2 regions of the Oerskovia sp. PE-21s genome follow, and region 2 is predicted to be linked to the other one. Evidence: riboswitches for the same ligand, from Rfam matches in the RefSeq annotation. Region 2 holds a riboswitch; the other holds the start of a gene.
What was found. Region 2 has a riboswitch for S-adenosylmethionine ahead of ACZDYF_RS09050 (hypothetical protein). Riboswitches for the same ligand answer to the same signal wherever they lie in the genome.

Region 1 (3,199 bases), 330 kb from region 2:
CTCAGGCGGGGGCGGGTCCGCAGCCCACGGCGGCCGTGATGTTGCCCGCGGCGGCCGTCGCGAACAGGCCCGAGAGCCCCGCGACCTGCAGGAGCGGTCGCGGGTCGTCGCTCACGACCCAGCAGCCGTCCACGACCTCGTACCGGGCCTTCGCCCCCTCGCTCACCCAGGTGCGCAGCGCGGAGACGAGCCGGTCGATCTCCTCACCCGTGGTGCCGACCCCGATCGACGCCCGGATCGCCCCCGCCGGGAAGCCCAGCCGCGCCAGGAGCGGGTGCGCGCAGAAGCGGCCGTCGCGCACGCCGATGCCGTGCTCGGCCGACAGGTAGGCCGCGACCAGCCCCGCGTCGGAACCGTCGACCGAGAACGTCACGACCCCCACGGGGTCGACCGCGTCGGCCCAGGCGCGCACGACGCGCACGCCGTCGATCGCCTCCAGGCCCTCGACGAGGCGGGCCCGCAGCTCGGTCTCGTGCGCGACGAGCACGCCGGGCTCGAGGGCCGCGAGCGCGTCGCACGCGGAGGCGAGCGCGACCGCGCCGATCACGTTGGGCGACCCGGCCTCGTGCCGCGCCGGGGCGCTCTGCCACGTGGTGCCGTCGAGCGTCACGTTGCGCACCGCGCCACCGCCGGCGAGGTAGGGCGTGCCGGTGTCGAGCCAGTCGCGGCGGCCCACGAGCGCGCCCGCACCGAACGGCGCGTACGTCTTGTGCCCCGAGAACGCGACGTAGTCCACGTCGCTCGCGGCGAGCGAGACGCCGCGGTGCGGGACGAGCTGTGCGCCGTCGAGCAGGACGCGCGCGCCGGCGTCGTGCGCCGCGGCCACGACCTCGGCGAGGGGCAACGACTCGCCCGTGACGTTCGAGGCCCCCGTGATCGCGACGAGCGCGTACGGGAAGCGCGAGAGCTCGGCGCGCAGGCCCGACAGGGTCTCGGCGACGGTCGCACCGCCGACCAGGACCGTGGCGCCCCCCGTGCGCTGCCAGGGCAGGAGGTTCGCGTGGTGCTCGACGTCGAGGACGAGCACCCGCCCCGGCGAGCCGTCGGCCTGGGCCGGGACGCAGCCCGCGAGGAGGTTGAGGGAGTCCGTGGTGTTGCGCGTGACGATCGTGACGTCGTCCTCGCGCGCCCCCACGAACGCGCCGATGGTCTGGCGCGCAGCCTCGTAGAGGGCCGTCGACACCTGGGAGAGGTAGCCCGCACCGCGGTGCACGCTCGCGTACAGCGGCAGGACCTCGGTGACCCGGTCGGCCACGACCTGAAGCGCCGGGGCCGAGGCCGCGACGTCGAGGTTCGCGTACGGGACGCTGCGCCCGTCGACGAGGGGGACCAGGGTGTCGCCGCCCACGACGGGCAGCACGGCACACGAGGTAGGGGCTTCGATGACTGCATGTGCGCTCATGGCACGTCCTCCGGTGGTCGTCGGAGTTCGCCGTGCCGGCCCCTCCGCGCTTGCCCCCCTCCTGATAGAGAGGGACCTGGTCGTCACCCGGGGCACCCCACCGCGGAGGAGGGTTGCCGGCCAGCAAACCGGGGTTTTGCGCTGGCACTCATGACCTGGTGTCCAGGATGGTCGAGGCGCGCGGAGCGTGTCAACCGGTGGGCACCGCGTCTCGGATGGTGGTCAGGGTGGTCTGTCAGGCGGGCAAGAGGGCTCAGACGGGCGAGGAGTCCGCGAGGTTCCGAGCGCGCCGCGCGTCGGCCCGGTACATGGCCGCGTGCTCCCGGAGGTCGTCGCGTCCGGTCGCGGCCGCACGCTCGTCCGTGAACGCCGCGAGCTCGTCGAGCCGCGCGACCACGACGGTCAGGACCTCCCGGCGCGAGTACGCCATCCCGTAGGCGGCGACCAGCACGTCGAGCCGCGCCAACGGGTCCAGCCGCCCGACGGCGTCGCCCCCCGCGGAGTCCCCGGCGTCCGCCACGAGGGGCGCGAGCCGGTAGCCGAGGTAGGCCAGGTCCCAGATCCGGGGGCCGGGGCTCGCGGTGTCGAAGTCGATGAGCCCGACCACGGCCCCGTCACGGAAGACCAGGTTGTACGGGGCGACGTCGTTGTGGCACACGACCTCGGCTGGCTCGTGCGGCGCGGTCTGCCAGGTGGGGGCCGCCGGCGGAGCGTCGAGGACGGGGGCAGCGGTGCGTGCGTCGAGGAACCCGACGCTCGCGTCGTGCACGCGCCGCAGCAGCGCGCCCGCGCCCCGGAGCACCGACTCGTCCCAGACCCACGGGGGCAGCGGGTAGTTCCCGACGTCACCGGGGAGGAAGGACAGCACCTCGCGCCCCTGCTCGTCCGTCCCGAGCGGCTCGGGCACCTCGGTGACGCCCTGTGCGCGCAGGTGCCGCAGGAGCGCCTGGACCGTGGGCGTCCAGGGCCCTGCGGTGCGGCGGACGGTGTCGCCTCGCCGCACCACGGTCGTCGAGTTCCCACCGGCCAGGGGCTCCTCGGCCTGGTCGGGCGCGCGGTCGGGTTCGGGGAGGTGGCTCATGCGCAGGAACCTAGCCCGACCACCCTGCGAGACACCTGTTCTTTTCCGTGGTCACGGTGGCGTACGATCCGACGCAACCATCCAGAGCGGCTGAGTGACTTGGCACGATGACGCCGCAGCAACCCCCCGGTGACGGGCGAGGGTGCTACCGCCACGACCGATGGAGGATCACCATGAGTGCCCCCGACCGCGCGACCGCTGCCCCGGTCCCCGACGCCCGTCCCGCCGACGGGTACGCCGGCGACATCACGCCCCAGCAGGCGTGGACCCTTCTCCAGAGCGACCCGAGCGCCGTCCTCGTGGACGTCCGCACCGACGCCGAGTGGCGTTTCGTCGGGGTCCCCGACCTGTCCTCGACGGGCCGCGAGCCCGTCCTGACCCAGTGGGTCGACGTCGCGGGCCGCCCGAACCCGGCGTTCGTCGCGGAGCTCACCGCGGCCGGGCTGAGCCCCCAGCGTCCGGTCGTCTTCCTGTGCCGCTCGGGAGCCCGCTCGATCGGCGCGGCCAAGGCCGCGACCGCCGCGGGGCTGGGTCCCGCGTACAACGTCCTCGAGGGTTTCGAGGGAGCGCTCGACGGCGCCGGTCACCGTGGTTCCGACGGCTGGCGCGCCGCGGGCCTGCCCTGGACGCAGTCGTGAGCGCCGCGACCGGGGACGGCGTGCTCCGCATCCCCGCCGGCGTCCCGGGCGGCTCGGGTCGTGGCCCCCTCCCCCGTT
Region 2 (3,199 bases):
TCTCCCCCGGCCTGGTCTCTGCCCGCTCGGACGGAGAGCTGGCCGTGCGCTTCGAGCCCGACGCGACGCGGACGGTCCTGTCCGCGGTCGGGAAGCAGCTCGCGGACACCGCGTCGAGCGGCACCCCGTTCATGGGGATCACGCCGCCGCCCGTCGAACCCCCCGTGACGACCCCGCCCGTGCCGCCCGCGTCCCCGGGAGCCCCGGACTGCTCGGTGCTCAGGTGCGTGGCCCTGACGTTCGACGACGGACCCGGCAAGCACACGTCGCGCCTGCTCGACACCCTCGCCGAGAAGCAGGCCAAGGCGACGTTCTTCCTCGTCGGCCGGTCCGTCACGTCGCACCCCGACCTGGTCCGCCGCGAGGTCGCCGAAGGGCACGCCATCGGTAACCACACCTGGTCCCACCCGGACTTGTCCAAGCTCGGCTCGGACCAGATCACGGACGAGCTGACGTCGACGGCGGACGCGGTCGAGGCCGCGTCAGGCGTCCGACCGACCCTCGTACGCCCTCCGTACGGCGCGAGGAGCGACACTGTGACGAGCGTCCTCTCCGAGCGGAACGAGCCGGCGATCCTGTGGGACGTCGACACCGAGGACTGGAAGAACAAGGACACGGCCATGACGACCGAGCGGGCGCTCGCAGGCGTCCGACCTGGGGCGATCCTCCTGATGCACGACATCCACGCCTCGACCGTCGACGCCGTCCCGGGCATCGTGGACGGTCTGCGGGCTGCCGGCTACACGCTCGTGACGGTGCCCGATTTGCTCGGCCCTGACCTGGTTGGCGGGCAGGCGTACTTCAATCGTTAGCATCAGGGCTAGCACAGTCGGAGTAACCCCTGTACCGTAGCCGGTGAGATTGCAGTGCCTCGCTTGTCCTTGCGCAACGGCCCCATGCCACCGCGAACCTTGTTACCCAAGAGTTGACGACGAACACCGTGATGTTCGGCTCCAGATCATGGAGCTGTTTGAAACTCTAGAAGGAGATCCCCATGGCATTGGGAACCGTGAAGTGGTTCAACGGCGAAAAGGGCTACGGCTTCATCGCACCTGAGGACGGCAGCGCCGACGTGTTCGCGCACTACTCCGCCATCCAGACGCAGGGCTTCCGCTCGCTCGAGGAGAACCAGCGCGTCGAGTTCGACGTGACGCAGGGCCCCAAGGGCCCGCAGGCGGAGAACATCCGCCCGCTCTGATCTCACTCGCCTCCGGGCGTAGCTGATCATTGAACGAGTGCCCCCGACCGTCTCGGTCGGGGGCACTCGTGCGTCCAGGACCAGGTGCTCCCTGTGCTCGGTCGGTGACGCCGTGGTAGAACTGAGAACGGTCCAGAGGACCAGCGAACCGCCCTCCGGCGTGCTGGTCCGGCAACCGCGCGACGCGCACGGTGCTCCCGGAGGAAGACCCGCCCCCACGACCGTGGGGGAAGAGCGAGGCCCGACGTCGTAGGGCGCCTCCTCGTGCCCCTCATCCGGGGAGCCTCCCGGGTGGGCGTGCGCACGCGGGTGAGCCCCGTCGTCGGGCACGGAGAGAAGGAGCACCATGGCCGAGCGCGTCATGGAACGCCGGGCGACGGTCGTCGCCTGTCCCCCGCCCACCGTGTGCGACCGGTTCGACGCCGGGCACCTGCTGCACCCCGTCCACGAGCGCATGCTCCGCAACCGGCCCTGGGGATGGCGCGAGGGCGTCGTGCTCGCGGTGCGCACGACCAGCGGCGGCACCGAGGTCGTCGTCGAGTACGCGACGGGCGAGGGAGCGTGCCGGGTGTGGCACCACACGAGCCTCGCCCTCGACCCCGGGGCGACCGTGCGGGTGCACGAGCAGTACCACGCGCTCGAGCTCGCGGGACGGGCGCTCAACGTGCGGCTGGTCGGCGGGGTGGGTCCGGCGCCGGAGCCGCCCCACGCTCGCCGCTAAGTGCGTGATCCGGCTGCGACTCGCCGGGCGTCTCACAGCCGGATCATGCACTCGGCGGAACGGGCGGGCCGGGCGCCGCGTTGAACCGGTGAGGGCACCCGCCCTCGACGGTTCGACCAGAAGGACACGCTCATGGGATTCCTCGACCGCCTCCTCGGCCGCGCCCCGCAGGACGACGGGCCCCACGGCTCGGCAGACCGTCCCGGTGCGCCCGCCTACGGCACGCCACCCCCTGCCCGGACCGGCCCCGCGCGCAGCGAGGACGACGTCGCGATCGACCGCTACCGCTACCTGCTGCGCACGGCTCCCCCGGAGGCCGTCGAGCAGGCGCACGCCGAGGCGTTCGAGCGGCTGACGCCCGAGCAGCGTCGACGCGTGCTGACCGAGCTGGGTGAGAACGTGCCGCCCGCCGAGCGCGCTACCTCCGACGACCCGCAGTCGCTCGCCCGCATGGCGACCCGCGCCGAGATGCGCAACCCCGGCACGCTCGAACGGTCGTTCGGCGGCAGGCAGGGCGGGCCGGGCGGGCCGGGCATGGGCTCGATGATCGGCTCGAGCATGCTCGGCACCATCGCGGGCGTCGTGATCGGCTCCGCGGTCGCCAACATGATGTTCGGCCCGATGTTCGGCGACCCCACGGCCGACTTCGCGGGCGACGGCGGCACCTCGGGCGCAGGCGACCCGGGCGCGACCGAGGGCGACCCCGGAGCCGGCGACCCCGGAGCCGGCGACGCCGGCGGCGGCGACTTCACCGAGGCCGGAGGCGGGGGCGACCTAGGTGGGGGCTTCGGCGACTTCGGCGGTGGGGACTTCGGCGGTGGGGACTTCGGCGGGTTCGGAGACTTCTGAGGACCTCGTCCGCCCGGCCGTCGCTCGGCCGTCGCTCGGACGGAGCCGACGGGCCGCCGGGCCGAGGCATTGCCCTGTCGCGCGACGCGGTCGACACTGGTGCCCGGCATCACGCCGCTCGTGACCCGCGACCTCGGAGGATCCGATGAACGACCCGTCCAACCGCCTCGAGCAGGTCGGCGCGACCGCCGTCCATCCCGCGGTCGCCCGCTGGGTGGCCCACTCGCCGTACTCCTCGCCCGGGGAGCACGCCCACCTCCTGCGGGCAGCGCCCACCGCACCGGACGCCCTGGGGCAGGTCGCGCGCAACGTGATCGCGCACTATCGCGCCGAGGCTGCGGTCATGCCGGCCGAGCGTGCCACGGACGTCGACAGCCGGTGGCTCGCGACGATCCTCGACCTCGACCACTCCCGGCACGGGACCGCGCTCA

Region 1: another riboswitch for S-adenosylmethionine. It lies ahead of ACZDYF_RS10715 (aminotransferase class V-fold PLP-dependent enzyme); the one in region 2 lies ahead of ACZDYF_RS09050 (hypothetical protein).

The regions. Positions count from the first base shown of each region.
Region 1 covers NZ_JBUXJM010000004.1:434,917-438,115, reverse strand. The annotation lists gene ACZDYF_RS10715 (aminotransferase class V-fold PLP-dependent enzyme) at 2-1,402, opposite strand; SAM riboswitch class IV at 1,444-1,558, opposite strand; gene ACZDYF_RS10710 (phosphotransferase enzyme family protein) at 1,656-2,483, opposite strand; SAM riboswitch class I at 2,558-2,650, shown strand; gene ACZDYF_RS10705 (rhodanese-like domain-containing protein) at 2,657-3,121, shown strand; gene ACZDYF_RS10700 (O-succinylhomoserine sulfhydrylase) at 3,142-3,199, shown strand, end outside.
Region 2 covers NZ_JBUXJM010000004.1:101,698-104,896, reverse strand. The annotation lists gene ACZDYF_RS09060 (polysaccharide deacetylase family protein) at 1-812, shown strand, start outside; gene ACZDYF_RS09055 (cold-shock protein) at 995-1,198, shown strand; SAM riboswitch class IV at 1,328-1,439, shown strand; gene ACZDYF_RS09050 (hypothetical protein) at 1,545-1,919, shown strand; gene ACZDYF_RS09045 (hypothetical protein) at 2,052-2,768, shown strand; gene ACZDYF_RS09040 (transglutaminase-like domain-containing protein) at 2,914-3,199, shown strand, end outside.